Regions from separate parts of the Kitasatospora sp. NPDC056731 genome, predicted to be linked through region 3. Evidence: riboswitches for the same ligand, from Rfam matches in the RefSeq annotation. Region 3 holds a riboswitch; each other region holds the start of a gene.

Region 1 (4,970 bases), on a different contig from region 3:
GCGTTGAGCAGCAGGCCGAGCCGCAGGTCGGGCATGCCGACGATCGCGGTGAACGGATAGCGGACGTCACTCATGCATACTCCCCAGGTGCCCCGGGCGCCAGGAACGGCAGCGATCCGGCCGCCGGCACCCCGCCCTCGATCAGCTTCCACAGCGCGTCGGTGTCCGCGTGCTCCTCGATCAGGTCGCCCAGCCGGTCCAGCCGGGCCTCGCGCGCCTCGGCGAACGAGGTGTCCGGCGCCGGCACGAACGCCCGGCCCGCCAACGCGGCGACCTCGCGCAGGAGTTCACGACGGAAGCCGTCGTTCTCCAGCGCGCCGTGCCAGGTCGTGCCCCACACCGGGCCGACCCGGCAGCCGTCCAGGCCGCGCCCGTCGTCATCGGAGAAGAACGGCTCGCCCCCCTCCACGGCCACCACCCCGTGGTGGATCTCGTACCCCTCGACCCGCTGCCCGTACGCCGTGCCGACCGGCCGCGCCAGCACCTTCTCGGCGCCGAACCGCACGTGCGTCGGCAGCAGGCCCAGGCCCTCGACCGAGCCGGCCCCGGACTCCACCTCGTCCTCGATCCCGCGCGCCAGCATCTGGTAGCCGCCGCACACCCCGAGGACCGGCAGCCCGGCCGCCGTCCGCGCCTTCAGCGCCGGCTCCAGGCCGCGTTCGCGCAGCCAGGCCAGGTCGGCCACGGTGGCCCGGGTGCCGGGCAGCACCACCAGGTCGGCGTCGGCCAGTTCCTCCGGCCGGGTCACCCAGCGCACCAGCACGCCGGGCTCCTGCGCCAGCGCGTCCAGGTCGGTGAAGTTCGACAGCCGGGGGAAGCGCACCACGGCCACCCGCAGCACGTCCGCCCCGAGCGGGCCGCGGCCGTCGACCCGGTCCACCACCGTGGACAGGTCCAGCGAGTCCTCGGCGTCCAGCCACAGGCCCGGCAGCATCGGCAGGGTGCCGAGCACCGGACGGCCGGTCAGCCCGTGCAGCATCTCCAGGCCGGGCGCCAGCAGCCGCGCGTCGCCGCGGAACTTGTTGACGAACCAGCCCGCCACGTGCCGCTGGTCCTGCGCCGACAGCAGCGCCAGCGTCCCGTACATCGCCGCGAAGACGCCGCCGCGGTCGATGTCCCCGACCACCACCACCGGCAGCCCGGCGGCCGTCGCCAGGCCCATGTTGGCGATGTCCCGGTCCCGCAGGTTGATCTCGGCGGGCGAACCGGCGCCCTCGCAGACCACCACCTCGTAGCGGCGGCGCAGATCCGCCAGGCACTCCAGCGACCGTTCCAGCAGGACGGGCTTGCGCTCGCGGTAGTCCAGCGCGCCCACCTCGGCGACCGGCCGGCCCAGCAGCACCACCTGGCTGCGGCCGTCCGCGCCCGGCTTCAGCAGCACCGGGTTCATCGCCGCCTCCGGCTCCACCCGGGCCGCCTGCGCCTGCATCGCCTGCGCCCGGCCGATCTCGGCGCCGTCGGCGGTGACGAAGGAGTTCAGCGACATGTTCTGCGCCTTGAACGGCGCGACCCGCACCCCCTGCCGGGCCAGCCAGCGGCAGATGCCCGCGGTCACCACGCTCTTGCCCGCGTCCGAGGTCGTCCCGGCGACCAGCAGTGCGTTGCTCATGCCCTTCCCCTCCACCGTGTCATCAGCAAGCGCAGCGCGACGTGCCCCGCGACCGTCGTACCCAGGGCCAGCGCGCCCACCCGCCGGGAGAGCACGCAGGCCCGCTCGATGTCGTCCACCGTCACCGGGCGCAACTCCGCGCCCAGCACCGGCCGGTGCTCCACCCGCTCCCCGTACTGGAGGGTCCCGCCCAGCCGGACGCCCACCGCGCCCGCGAAGGCCGCCTCCGCCTGGCCCGCGTTCGGGCTCGGGTGCGCCGAACCGTCCCGCCGCCAGACCCGCCAGGCCGTTTTCGGCTGCGGCGCGGCGGCCACCGTGAGCAGCGCCGTCAGCCGGGCGCCCGGCCAGCCCGCCACGTCGTCCAGCCGGGCCGAGGCCCAGCCGAACCGGGCGTACCGCGGCGAGCGGTGGCCGACCATCGCGTCCAGCGTGTTCACCGCGCGGAACGCCAGCAGCCCCGGCGTGCCCGCCAGCGTGCCCCAGACCAGCGCGTTCACCACGGCGTCCGCCGTGTTCTCGGCGACCGACTCGACCACCGCGCGGGCGATCTGCGGCCCGTCCAGCGTGCTCGGATCCCGCCCGCACAGGTGCGGCAGCCGTTCCCGCGCGGCCGTCAGGTCGCCCGTGGCCAGCGACCGGCCGATGGTGCGCGCCTCCCGGGTCAGCGAGGTGCCGCCCAGCACCGTCCAGGTAGCGGCGGCCGCCAGCGCGGCCCGGCCCAGCGGACGCCGGCCCACCGTACGGTCCAGGGCCACCGCGCCGGCCGCGACCGCGCCCACGCACAGCGCCGTGTACCCGGCGCCGGCCACCCGGTCGTCCTGCCACACCCGCCGCTCCAGCCGGGTCGCCGCGCCGCCGAACACGGCCACCGGGTGGCCGCGCCGGGGGTCGGCGAAGCGGGCGTCCGCGGCGAAGCCCGCGGCGGCGCCGAGCGCGAACGCGGCGGCGCGGGTCAGCGGGCGCACGGCGGGTTCGGCGGAAGGCCGCGTGGGGTCCGGCGGGTCGGGGCAGCCTGCATCGCGTGCGTGTCCTCACTCAGGGTCCGCGCCCTGGATCGACGTACCGGGGGCGAGAGTCTCCTGGCTTCCGGGTCGGACGCACCCCCGGGCCTTCCAGCGGCTTCTGACGGTCCGCCGTGGCAATGTTCCGAGCGTGCTCCCCGGTGACAGTGGCGGGACCGCGCCGGACTCGCACCGGCTTCCTCTGCATGCCTCCGTTTGGCCCCAGGATCCCATCACGCGGCCGAACCGGGAGTCAACCGAGGTCACGGAGGGGTTGGTCACACCTCGGAGCCCCGTCGCCGGTGCCGTTCTCGCCCGCCCCGCCCGACGCCCCGCCCGCCCGAGGCCCGCCCCGCCCGACGCCCCGCCGTGACCCGGACGGCCCAGCCCGGTGGCCGCCCGCGCGGCCCCCCGGTGAACTGGTGCCCGAACACCGTCCGAGCAGCGCCCGGACACCGCCCGGACACCGTCCGGTCCAAGACCAGCCAAGACCAGCAGAGCGGGGAGCGATATGCGTTGGGGAACCGCGGCCGTCGTGGCGGCCGCCGTCGTCGGCGCCGGGGCCGCCGTCCTGGTGATCGGCCGTCGGGCCTCCGAACGGCTGGTCCACCCGGCGAGCGCCGTCCGGGAGTCGGGCCCCGTCCTGGTGCGGAGCCTCGCCGCGGGCCGGATCACCTTCAACCGCCGCCCCGAGAGCCTGCGCCCCGGCCGCTGGGCCGTGGAGTGGGACGACCACGGCCACGCCGTCGTCGAGGACGTCCTGCACAGCGACGAGAACGGTGTCACCCGCCGCCTCGTCCGCGCCGACCGGGGCACCCTCACTCCCGGCACCGAGGTCCGCTTCACCCCCCGCGTCCACCTCGGCGACCCCACGGAGGCGCTCGGCCTCCCCTTCACCGACACCGCCGCCGACGGCGAACTCGGCGCCCTCCCCGCCTGGCGCCTCGACGGCAAACGCGGCACCTGGGTGATCCTCGTCCACGGCCCCGGCGCCGACCGGCAGCAGACCCTCCCGGTCCTCCCCGTGCTCGACCGCCTCGCCCTGCCCGCCCTCGCCGTCACCTACCGGGGCGACCAGGGCGCCCCCGCCTCGCCGGACGGGCTCGGCCACTTCGGCGAGACCGAGTGGCGCGACGTCGAGTCGGCGGTCCGGCTCGCCCTCGACAGCGGCGCCGGCCGGGTCATCCTGTACGGCTGGTCCCTCGGCGCCACCATGGCCCTCCAGACGGCCTCCCGCTCCGCCTGGGCCCATGCCATCAGCGGTCTCGTCCTGGACTCGCCGGTCCTCGACCTGCCCGCCACCGCCCGCCGCGGCGCCGCCCGGGCCGGCTACACCGGCGCCGCCGCCGAGCTCGGCGCCCTCGCGGCCGAGGGCCGCACCGGCGTCGACCTCGCCGACTTCAGCCGCATCGCCGAGGGTGCCGACCTGCGCGTCCCCACCCTCCTCCTGCACAGCCCCGACGATCAGGTCGCCCCGTTCCGCGCCGCCGAGCGCCTCGCCGCCGCCCGCCCCGGCGTGGTCAGCCTCCGGCCTTTCCCGGGCGCCGACCACACCACCCTCTGGAACTCCGCCCCCACCCACTACACCGAACTCCTCCGCCGCTGGCTCACCCCCCTTCTCTGAACCCAGCCCCCCCGCACGAGAAGTCACACCGACAGGGCCTCTGTACGAAACCCGGACCTCACCCGTCAGCCACGGAGTGTGACCGGTCGGGCGGGTAGCGCGACCGCCGCCGCAAGGGTTGAGCCGGGATGGCATGCCCCCGCCACCTGTTTCCGGCCAGGCGGTTTGCCTCTGTTGCCCGATTGTTGCCCGATCTTGGGGAGGCGCCGTCGACGGCCGCCCGTCCGTACAGCCAACCGGATGTGACAGAAGGCCGGTACAAGGGGAAGACTGCTCGACGTGACGTCTCGGAATCCGCGCGACCGTGATGCCCCGCTCCCTCCGACGATCGGTACTGGTGCGACGGTGACCCGTCTCCCCGGTACGGCCCACCGGCCCGCCGCCGGCAAGCCGGGCGGGGCCGGGGTACCCCGCCGACGAGGGCCCGCTGCGGCGCCCGGTCGGGGGAGGGTTCCCGTACCGGAGGGCTTCCCCGCGCCGGCCGAGCTGGCGCCGCTGGCCCGCCGGATGCTGGTGGACGCCGTCCGGATCGCCCGCTGGGCGGGAGACCTGGAAGAGGTCGACAAGCGGGGCGAGCTGCTGCCCGACGACGCCCGTGCGGCGGGTCGGGCGCTGGCCATGACGGTCGGCGCCGCCGCCAAGGCGTGGGGGCAGGCACTGCTGGTCGGCCTGGTGGAGGCCAGGGACGGCGGTGCGGTCCCGGGCTGGCGCCTGCACGCCTGGGAGCACGACGACG
Region 2 (4,970 bases), on a different contig from region 3:
CGGCCGCCCGCCTCTCCCCCGGCGATCACCTCGACGGCCGGGTGCGGGTCGCTGCCGCCCCACAGTTCGACGATCGCGAGTCCGTACCGGCCTTCGTCGGCGATCCGCAGCAGTCGCGGCAGCAGGTCCTCGCGCAGGGCGCAGCAGGGGCAGTCGTTCACCAGCGGGACGTCGGCGGCGTCGAACCCGCCTCCCGCGTCGCGCAGTTCGCGGTGGACGACGCCCTGCGAGGCCTCCCGCAGGTCGTGGTGGAGGACCACCGCGTCCACCGCGGCCGCGGCCAACTCCCAGACGGCGGCGCGGCGTTCGGCGGCGTGCAGGCCGGCCACGACCACCACGGGCAGCTTGATCCCGTCCACGCCGCTCACCAGCTGGCCTTGCGGACGCCGGGCAGGTGGCCGGCGTGGGCGTGGACGCGGAGGTTGACCCGGGAGAGGCCGAAGGCGCGCAGGTAGCCGCGGGGGCGGCCGTCGACGGCGTCGCGGTTGCGGATCCGGGTGGCGCTGGCGTCACGGGGCTGGCGGGCGAGTTCGGCCTGGGCGGCGGCGCGTTCGGCGGGGGCGGTGCCGGGGTGGGCGATGATCCGCTTGAGCTCGGCGCGGCGCTCGGCGTACCGGGCCACGACGGCGCGGCGCTGCTCGTTCTTGGCGATCTTGCTCTGCTTGGCCATCAGACCTTCCCCCCTCGGGCGCGGATGCGGGCGACGGCGGCCTCGATGCCGATCGTGTCGATGGTGCGGATGCCCTTGGCGCTGAGGGTGAGCCGGACGTACCGGCCCTCGCCGGGCAGCCAGTAGCGCTTGTGCTGGATGTTGGGGTCGAAGCGGCGGCGGGTGCGGCGGTGCGAGTGCGAGATCGCGTTGCCGAATCCGGGCCTGCGGCCGGTGAGTTGGCAGTGGGCGGACATGGGTGCTCCCTGGCGTCCGGGAATGGGCGGGACGGAGCTCACGCTACACCAGATGAAAATGACTTCCATTTCGGTGTACGGTTTCGCCCCGGCCCCGAACACCCCGCCAACCCGCCAACCCGCCAACCCGCCAACCCGGGAGGACACCCATGGCCCGCAATGAACTGCGCCCCGTCATCAAGCTCCGCTCCACCGCCGGCACCGGCTACACGTACGTGACCCGCAAGAACCGCCGCAACGACCCGGACCGGATGGTCCTGCGCAAGTACGACCCGGTCGCGCGCCGGCACGTCGACTTCCGCGAAGAGCGCTGAACCCCGCCCGCCCGAGCTGAACCCCGCACCGACGAGACGCCGACCGGCAGCGACCCGTACCGCCCCCCAGCGGCGAAACGGCGCCTCCCCCGGGATCCCGGGGGAGGCGCCGTCGCTGCTCGGTGCCGTCGCCGCTCGCAGCCGTGTCGCTACTCGGCGGCCACCCAGCGCTTCTCCACCCGGGCCAGCTTCCAGTAGGCGATCGCCGCGGCCCAGACCACCACGAACAGCCCGGCGATCGCGTAGCCGACGTTGTCCAGCGAGATGCCCGCGATCCAGCCGGTGACCGGGTCGGTCAGATCGAGCTTCTCGTGCAGCACGCCGACCAGCTCGATGGTGCCGATGACGAAGGCCACCGCGATCGACAGCCCGGTGATCGTCAGGTTGTAGTACACCTTCCGGACCGGGTTGGCGAAGGCCCACTGGTACGCGAAGTTCATGAACGTCCCGTCCAGGGTGTCGAACAGGCTCATCCCGGCCGCGAACAGCAGCGGCAGGCAGACGATCGCGTACCAGGGCAGCCCGGCCGCCGCGCCCGACCCGGCCATCACCATCAGGGTGACCTCGGTCGCGGTGTCGAAGCCCAGCCCCAGCACCATGCCCACCGGGAACATCTGCCCGGGCCGGGTGATCGAGCGGGTCGCCCGGTTCAGCACCCGGGCCATGAAGCCCCGCGAGTTGAGGTGCTCCTCCAACTGCGCCTCGTCGTACGACCCCGCCCGCATCGCCCGGAACACCTTGAGGATGCCGAGCAGCGCGGCCAGGTTGAGCGCGCCGATCAGGTAGAGGAACGCGCCGGAGGCCGTCGTGCCGACCATCCCGAGCCACTTGTGGGTGGTCGAGTCGTCGTCCATCAGCGTGCTGGCCAGCTGCGCGCCGCCCGCCACCAGGGCGGCCATCAGCACCACCATCGAGGAGTGCCCGAGGGCGAACCAGAAGCCGACCGAGACCGGCCGCTTGCCGTCCGCCATCAGCTTGCGGGTGGTGTTGTCGATCACCGCGATGTGGTCGGCGTCGAAGGCGTGCCGCATGCCGAGGGTGTACGCGGTGATCCCCAGGCCCACGCCGAAGACCTGGGTGCCGACCGCGTAGTTGTGGGGCGCGACCAGGAAGATGAGCGTCCCGAACGCCACCACGTGCATGGCCAGGATCACCCCCATCAGCCCGGCCGTGCGAACGGTGTCCTCGCGCTTCCAGCGGAACGTGGGCAGCACGGACGGTGTCGCCGGCGCCTCGGCGGCGGCGGTTTCGGGCAGGGTCATTCGGGTCACGCTCCAGCACCTCGTGGAAACACTTCGTGAGATGCCGTGGCCGGTCTCCTGGCTTACGGGGGTCCCGTACCCGCCTTCCCAGGTGCGCGAGGCTCCCAGTGGCGTCGTGGGTACGGACGTCTCTCCATCGTCGACGATCACGATGGCCCGATCACAGTGGCGAGGGCCGCTCCGGACTGGGACCCCTGAGGATCCGTCACCGGTCTTCCCGAGCACCACGGCGGGGAACACCGTAGGGGCCAGGACCCACCCTTGCAAGGCTGCGCACCTGCGCAGGTGTCCAGGATCACAGGCCCCCTCCTGCAACAATGTGCGCATGCATCTCGTACCGGCCGACCGCGCGGGCCACCGCACCATCGACGGACACCGGGTCTGCGAGGCCATCGCCGCGATCGGCGACCCCGCCCACGTCCGCACCTGGGCCGAGCGGTTCTCCCTGCTCGCCGACCCCGGGCGGCTCGCCCTCCTGCTCGCCCTCCACCGGGCCGGCCCGCTCGCCGTCTCCGACCTCGCCGTCGCCACCGGCATGCGCGACCCCGCCGTGTCCCAGGCTCTGCGACTGCTCCGCACCGCGGGCGTGGTCACCGGGGACAAGGACGGGAGGGTCGTGCGCTACCGGCTCGTGGACGAGGCCATGCGCCCCCTCCTCGACGCGTGCGCCGCCGCCGAACACCACGAGCCCACCGCGGCCTTCGGCTGACCAGCCGGACAGGGCCTGGTCAGGCCGCCTGGCAGGCGGGGCACCAGAAGAGGTTGCGCGCGGCGTGCTGCTCCGTCCGGACGTCGGTGCCGCAGACCAGGCAGGGCATCGCGGCCCGCCGGTAGACGTACACCTCGCCGCCGTGGTCGTCGACGCGCGGCGGGCGGCCCATCGCCTCGGGGGTGTGCTCGGGGCGGACGGTGTCGATCCGGCCCGCGCCGACGCCCTCGCGCATCAGGGCGACCAGGTCGGCCCAGATCGCGTCCCACTCGCCCCGGGTGAGGTCGCGACCGGCGCGGTACGGGTCGATCCCGTGGCGGAACAGCACCTCGGCCCGGTAGACGTTGCCCACCCCGGCCAGCACCTTCTGGTCCATCAGCAGCGCGGCGACGGTCGTCCGGCTGGCCGATATCCGGCGCCAGGCGGCCTGCGGGTCGGCGTCGGCGCGCAGCGGGTCGGGGCCCAGCCGGGCGGCGACGGCGGCCTTCTCCGCGCCGGTGACCAGCGCGCAGGTGTTGGGGCCGCGCAGATCGGCGTAGCCGTCGTCGTTGGCCAGCCGCAGCCGGACCAGGCCGACCGGCTCGGGCGCGGGCCCGGTGCCGAAGGCGAAGCCGCCGTAGAGGCCGAGGTGGACGTGCACCCAGCCGCCCTCCTCGAAGCCGAGGAACAGGTGCTTGCCGACGGCTTCGGCCGCGGTGAGCAGCTGCCCGTCGATGGCCTTGGCCTCGTCGGCGAACCGGCCCTGCGGGCTGGACACCTCGACCGGGCGGCCGCCGAAGGCCTTCCGGTTCTCGGCGGCGAGGCGGTGGATGATGTGGCCTTCCGGCACGGGCGTCAGCTCCCCCGGGGTGGTTCGACAGGACCCGCACATCATCGCAGTCGGCACCGACAGCGCCGGATCGTCGCAGGTCAGCGGACCGGCATGCCCATCAGCCGGGCCAGGATGACGCGGTCCAGCTCGGCGGCGGTGCCGGCCACGTCCAGGTACGAGTTGTCGATGATCGGCAGCCCGGAGTTGTACCAGCCGGCCATCCGGCCGTGGATCCGCGCCACCTCCTCGTCACCGAGCCGCCGGGTGCCGCCGCGCCGGGCGTTGCGGTGCAGCACGGAGTCCAGGCTGGGCAGTAGCACGACCGGGATCATGCCGGGGCCGATGTGCCGCTTCCAGCCGCCGAGGCCGATGGCCGGGCGGTCCGGGAAGACGGCGTCGTCGATGATGCAGGAGATGCCGTTGGCGAGGTAGTTGCGGCAGGCGAAGCCGCAGGTGCGGCGGGCCAGCCGGTACTGCGCCTCGGAGGCGTTGTTCCAGCCGGACTGCGGGTTGGCGAAGCCGGACTGCACCCACTCGCGGACGTCGTCCAGGCTGATGTGCGCGGTCGGGCTGGGCCGGCGCTCGGCCCAGTACCGGGCGACGGTGGTCTTGCCCGCCCCGGCCGGGCCGATCAGCAGGACGGCGATCGGACTGGCGGGCGCGTGCCGCTGCGGCGGGTGGGCGGGGAGTTGCACGGGCGCGCCGGAGGGCAGCACGAAGTGCCCGGTGGCCCCGACGGGGACCGGCGCACTGGGCGCGGGCGCAGGTGCGGCCGGAGCGGGCGCGAGAACAGGAGCCGGAACGGGCGGCACGGGAGCAGGCGGCACCGGAACGAGCGGCACCGGAGCGGCCGGAGCCGGCGGCGCAGCGGCGGGAACAGGAGCCGGAGCGGGCGGCACCGGCGGCGGCGCGGCGGCCCCCGACGGCTGCGGCCCCGGCGGAGCGGCGGGACGCGGCGGGACGTGCCC
Region 3 (4,970 bases):
TGGCCGGCTTCACCACCGACACGGTGGAGGAGGAACTGGCCTACGTCATGGAGCAGTTGGCCGTCCCGCCGGAGGTGATGCGCAAGCGCGTCGAGGAGACCCTCGACCTGCTCGGCCTCGCCGACCTGCGCCACCGCGCCCTGCACGAGCTCTCCGGCGGCCAGCAGCAGCGCGTCGCCATCGGCTCGGTGCTCACCGCGCACCCGCGCGTCCTGGTCCTGGACGAACCGACCTCGGCGCTCGACCCGACCGCCGCCGAGGAGGTGCTCGCGGCCGTCACCCGCCTGGTCCACGACCTCGGCGTCACCGTCCTGCTCGCCGAACACCGCCTGGAGCGGGTCGTCCAGTACGCCGACCGCGTCGCCTACCTGCCCGGTGACGGCACGGTCGTGCACGGGCCGCCCGCCGAGGTCTTCCGGCACACCGCGATCGCGCCGCCCGTCGTCGACCTCGGGCGGCTGGCCGGGTGGCGGCCGCTGCCGCTCTCCGTCCGGGACGCCCGGCGCGCCGCCGCCCCGCTGCGGGAGCGGCTCACCGATGTGCCCGTTCCTCCGCCGCGCCGGGCAGCGGTGGCGGGGGAGCGGGTGCTGGACGCCCGGGGGGTGGTCGTCCGGTACGGGCCGGTCGCCGCCGTCCGGGAGGTCGGGCTGGAGCTGCGGGCCGGCGAGGTCACGGCGCTGATGGGGCGCAACGGCTCGGGCAAGTCCTCGCTCCTGTGGGCCCTCCAGGGCTCAGGCCCGCGACAGGGCGGCAGCGTGCAGGTCTTCGGCGCCGACGGAGGGCCGGCCGCGGACCCCAAGCGGCTCTCCGCGACCAGGGCCCGGCAGCTCGTCGGGCTCGTCCCGCAGACCCCGACCGACCTGCTGTACCTGGAGACGGTCGCCCAGGAACTCGCCCAGAGCGACCTGGAGGCCCGCAGCGCCGCCGGCCCGACCGCAGCCGGCCAGACCGCAGCAAGCCCGACTACAGCAGGCCCGACAGCGCGCCAGATCCTCGACCGGCTCGCCCCCGGGATCCCCGACGGCACCCACCCCCGGGACCTCTCCGAGGGCCAGAAGCTGGCCCTGGTCCTGGCGATCCAACTGGCCGCCGCGCCAAGGGTGGTGCTGCTGGACGAACCCACCCGAGGGCTCGACTACCACGGGAAGGAGGCGCTCACCGGCATCGTGGACGCCCTCGCCGCCGAAGGCCGTACGGTCGTCGTCTCCACCCACGACGTCGAGTTCGTCGCCGCCGCCGCCGACCGGGTGGTGGTGATGGCCGAGGGCGAGATCGTCGCCGACGGCCCCACCGCCGAGGTCATCGTCGCCTCGCCCACCTTCGCCCCCCAGACCGCCAAGGTCCTCGCCCCGCTGCCCTACCTGACCACCCGGCAGGTGGCCGAGGCCCTGGAGCCCGCCGAGGCCGCCCGGTGAGCGCCGTCCGGATCCCCGGCCGGGCCCGCGTCGTCGCGGCCCTGGCCGCCTTCATCGGCCTGGTCGCCTTCACCTGGCCGTTCGTCGTCGCCCCCGGAAAGTTCGGCTCCTCCTACGCCCCGCCGCTGATCTTCGGCGCCCTGCTGGTCCTGGTGCTCGCCGTCGTCATCGCGGAGATCGCGGCCGGCGGCATCGACGCCAAGGCCCTCGCCATGCTCGGTGTCCTGTCCGCCGTCAACGCCGGGCTGCGCCCGCTCGGCGCCGGCACCGCCGGAGTGGAGACGGTCTTCTTCCTCCTCGTCCTGGCCGGCCGGGTCTTCGGCCCGGGCTTCGGCTTCGCCCTCGGCTGCACCTCGCTGTTCGCCTCCGCGCTGCTCACCGGCGGCGTCGGCCCCTGGATGCCGTACCAGATGTTCGGCTGCGCGTTCGTCGGCATGCTCGCCGGGCTCCTGCCGAGAACCCGACGGCGGCGCTGGGAGGTGGCGATGCTGGCCGCGTACGGGGCGTTCTCCGGGTACCTCTTCGGCTTCCTCCTCAACCTCTCCTTCTGGCCGTTCTCCACCGACCCGAACAGTTCCATCGCCTACCTGCCGGGGCTGCCCTTCACCGAGCAGTGGCACCGCTACCTGCTCTTCGACCTCGCCACCTCGCTCGGCTGGGACACCGGCCGGGCCGTCACCACCTTCACCGCCGTGCTCGTCGTCGGCCCGGCCGTCCTCACCGTCTTCCGCCGCGCGGCCCGCCGCGCCAACTTCGAGCCCATGGTGCGCTTCGAAGCCCCGGACGGTCGACGAGTCATCGCGAACGGCACCGCGAACGGCACCGCCGTCGGCTCCGCGAGCGGCTCCCCGAGCGGCGAGGGAGTCTCACCATGCGGACGGCTTCCGTGAATTCCGCGTCGGCCCCGGCGGTTTGCCCCTAAGCTGGCGGCGCAGCTGGTTCGTCCTGCCCGCCAGGCAGGACGTCGCAAGAGGGAACCCGGTGGGAATCCGGGACTGCCCCGCAGCGGTGAGTGGGAACGACCGCCGTCATACGCACTGGACCCGGGACGGGTCTGGGAAGCGATGGCCAGTAGGTACCGGACGCCAACAGGCCCGGTGCGCCCACGAGTCCGAAGACCTGCCCGTTGCCCGCCCGCGGACCGTTCCGCGTGCGGATATCCCGGTGACCTCGTGGGCGGGTCGGCGACCATACCAGGCGGGTCCGGCACGCGCATCGTCGCGAGCCGCCGTCCGGTTCGTCATCCCTTCGCGCTCTCGTCCCGTCCCCGGGCACTTGAGGAGCCAGACTCGCGAAGGAGAGTCCCTTGACCACGAAGTCCGCAGCCGCGGCAACCAGGGCCACCGTGCACGGCTACCCCCGGCAGGGCCAGGGCCGGGAGCTGAAGAAGGCCGTCGAGGGCTACTGGAAGGGCACGGTCACCGCCGACGCCCTGCAGGAGACGGCGGTCGGCCTGCGTCGGAAGAACTGGGCGCAGCTCGCCGGGGCCGGTGTCCTGGAAGTGCCCACCGGCGACTTCTCGCTCTACGACCACGTACTGGACACCACGGTCGCCGTCGGCGCGATCCCGCCCCGGCACCGGGATGCGGTCGAAATCGACGCGCTGGACGGCTACTTCGCCATGGCGCGCGGCACCCAGGAGGTCGCGCCGCTGGAGATGACCAAGTGGTTCGACACCAACTACCACTACCTGGTGCCCGAACTCGGCCCGGACACCGTCTTCACCGCGAACCCGGCCAAGGCCGTCGGGGAGTTCCGGGAGGCGCTGGTGCTCGGCCACACCGCACGCCCCGTGCTCGTCGGTCCCCTCACCTACCTGCTGCTCGCCAAGCCCGCCCCCGGTGTCGCCGAGGACTTCCAGCCGATCACCCTGCTGGACCGGCTGCTGCCCGTCTACGCGCAGCTGCTGGCGGACCTGAAGGCGGTCGGCGCCGAGTGGGTGCAGCTGGACGAGCCCGCGCTGGTGCAGGACCGCACCCCGGCCGAGCTGAACGCCGCCGCCCGCGCCTACCGTGAGCTGGGCGGCCTGGCGGACCGTCCGAAGCTGCTGGTCGCGAGCTACTTCGACCGTCTGGGCGAGGCCCTGCCGGTGCTGGCCAAGGCCCCGGTCGAGGGCCTGGCGCTGGACTTCACGGGGCCCGCCGCGGCGAACCTGGACGACCTGGCCGCCGTCGGCGGGCTGCCCGGCAAGCGGCTGGTCGCCGGGGTGGTCGACGGCCGCAACATCTGGATCAACGATCTGGAGAAGTCGCTGGCCACCCTGGCGACCCTGCTGGGCCTGGCCGAGCGGGTCGACGTCGCCCCGTCCTGCTCCCTCCTGCACGTGCCGCTGGACGCCGCCGCCGAACGCGACGTCGACCCGCAGATCCTGCGCTGGCTCGCCTTCGCCCAGCAGAAGGCCAGGGAGGTGGCGCTGCTGGCCCGGGGCCTGCGCGAGGGCACGGGGGCGATCGCCGCCGACCTGGCCGCCAACCGCGCCGACCTCGCCTCGCGCGCCAACTCGCCCATCACCCACGACCCGGCGGTGCGCGCCCGCACCGCCGCCGTCACCGACGCGGATGCGCGCCGCGCCCAGGCCTATCCGCAGCGGGCCGAGGCCCAGCGTGCCCGGCTCGGCCTGCCGCTGCTGCCGACCACCACCATCGGCTCGTTCCCGCAGACCTCCGAACTGCGGGTCGCGCGGGCCGACCTCACGGCGGGCCGGATCGACGCGGCGGCCTACCGGGAGCGGATGGAGACCGAGGTCCGGGAGGTCATCGCCTTCCAGGAGAAGGCCGGACTGGACGTCCTGGTGCACGGCGAGCCCGAGCGCAACGACATGGTCCAGTACTTCGCCGAACAGCTCACCGGCTACCTCGCCACCCGGCACGGCTGGGTCCAGTCCTACGGCACCCGGTACGTGCGCCCGCCGGTCCTGGCCGGGGACATCTCCCGCCCGCACCCGATGACCGTCGACTGGTTCCGCTACGCGCAGGGCCTGACCGACCGCCCGGTCAAGGGCATGCTCACCGGCCCCGTCACGATGCTCGCCTGGTCCTTCGTCCGCGACGACCAGCCGCTCGGCGACACCGCCCGCCAGGTCGCCCTCGCCCTGCGCGACGAGGTCACCGACCTGGAGGCCGCGGGCGCCGCCGTAGTCCAGGTCGACGAGCCGGCCCTGCGCGAGACCCTGCCGCTGCGCGCCGCCGACCGCCCGGCGTACCTGGCGTGGGCCACCGAGTCCTTCCGCCTGGCTACCTCGGGCGTCCGCGCCGATACCCAGGTCCACACCCACATGTGCTACGCCGAGTTCGGCGCGATCATGACGGCGATCGACGAGCTCGACGCGGACGTCATCTCGCTGGAGGCCACCCGCTCGCACATGGAGGTCGCCGGAGAGCTCGCCGGGGCCGGCTACCCGCGCGAGGTCGGCCCGGGCGTCTGGGACATCCACTCCCCGCGCGTCCCCAGCACCGAGGAGGCCGTGGAACTGCTGCGCGCGGGCCTGGCCGCCATCCCCGCCGAGCGGCTCTGGGTCAACCCCGACTGCGGCCTGAAGACCCGCGGCTGGACGGA

What was found. A riboswitch is a leader RNA that binds a small molecule or an ion and turns the genes downstream of it on or off. The one in region 3 is predicted to bind cobalamin.
Region 1: another riboswitch for cobalamin. It lies ahead of AB0R04_RS07540 (cobalamin biosynthesis protein); the one in region 3 lies ahead of metE (5-methyltetrahydropteroyltriglutamate--homocysteine S-methyltransferase).
Region 2: another riboswitch for cobalamin. It lies ahead of AB0R04_RS19610 (HoxN/HupN/NixA family nickel/cobalt transporter); the one in region 3 lies ahead of metE (5-methyltetrahydropteroyltriglutamate--homocysteine S-methyltransferase).

Annotation. Positions count from the first base shown of each region.
Region 1 covers NZ_JBFBNR010000005.1:205,183-210,152, forward strand. The annotation lists gene AB0R04_RS07530 (putative cobaltochelatase) at 1-74, opposite strand, end outside; gene AB0R04_RS07535 (cobyric acid synthase) at 71-1,609, opposite strand; gene AB0R04_RS07540 (cobalamin biosynthesis protein) at 1,606-2,574, opposite strand; cobalamin riboswitch at 2,682-2,814, opposite strand; gene AB0R04_RS07545 (alpha/beta hydrolase) at 3,122-4,234, shown strand; gene AB0R04_RS07550 (hypothetical protein) at 4,580-4,970, shown strand, end outside.
Region 2 covers NZ_JBFBNR010000017.1:59,514-64,483, forward strand. The annotation lists gene AB0R04_RS19590 (GTP-binding protein) at 1-368, opposite strand, end outside; gene rpsN (30S ribosomal protein S14) at 365-670, opposite strand; gene rpmB (50S ribosomal protein L28) at 670-906, opposite strand; gene rpmG (50S ribosomal protein L33) at 1,056-1,220, shown strand; gene AB0R04_RS19610 (HoxN/HupN/NixA family nickel/cobalt transporter) at 1,370-2,482, opposite strand; cobalamin riboswitch at 2,512-2,726, opposite strand; gene AB0R04_RS19615 (metalloregulator ArsR/SmtB family transcription factor) at 2,808-3,191, shown strand; gene AB0R04_RS19620 (DNA-formamidopyrimidine glycosylase family protein) at 3,211-4,020, opposite strand; gene AB0R04_RS19625 (AAA family ATPase) at 4,101-4,901, opposite strand.
Region 3 covers NZ_JBFBNR010000028.1:75,284-80,253, reverse strand. The annotation lists gene AB0R04_RS26335 (ATP-binding cassette domain-containing protein) at 1-1,415, shown strand, start outside; gene AB0R04_RS26330 (ECF transporter S component) at 1,412-2,305, shown strand; cobalamin riboswitch at 2,335-2,557, shown strand; gene metE (5-methyltetrahydropteroyltriglutamate--homocysteine S-methyltransferase) at 2,722-4,970, shown strand, end outside.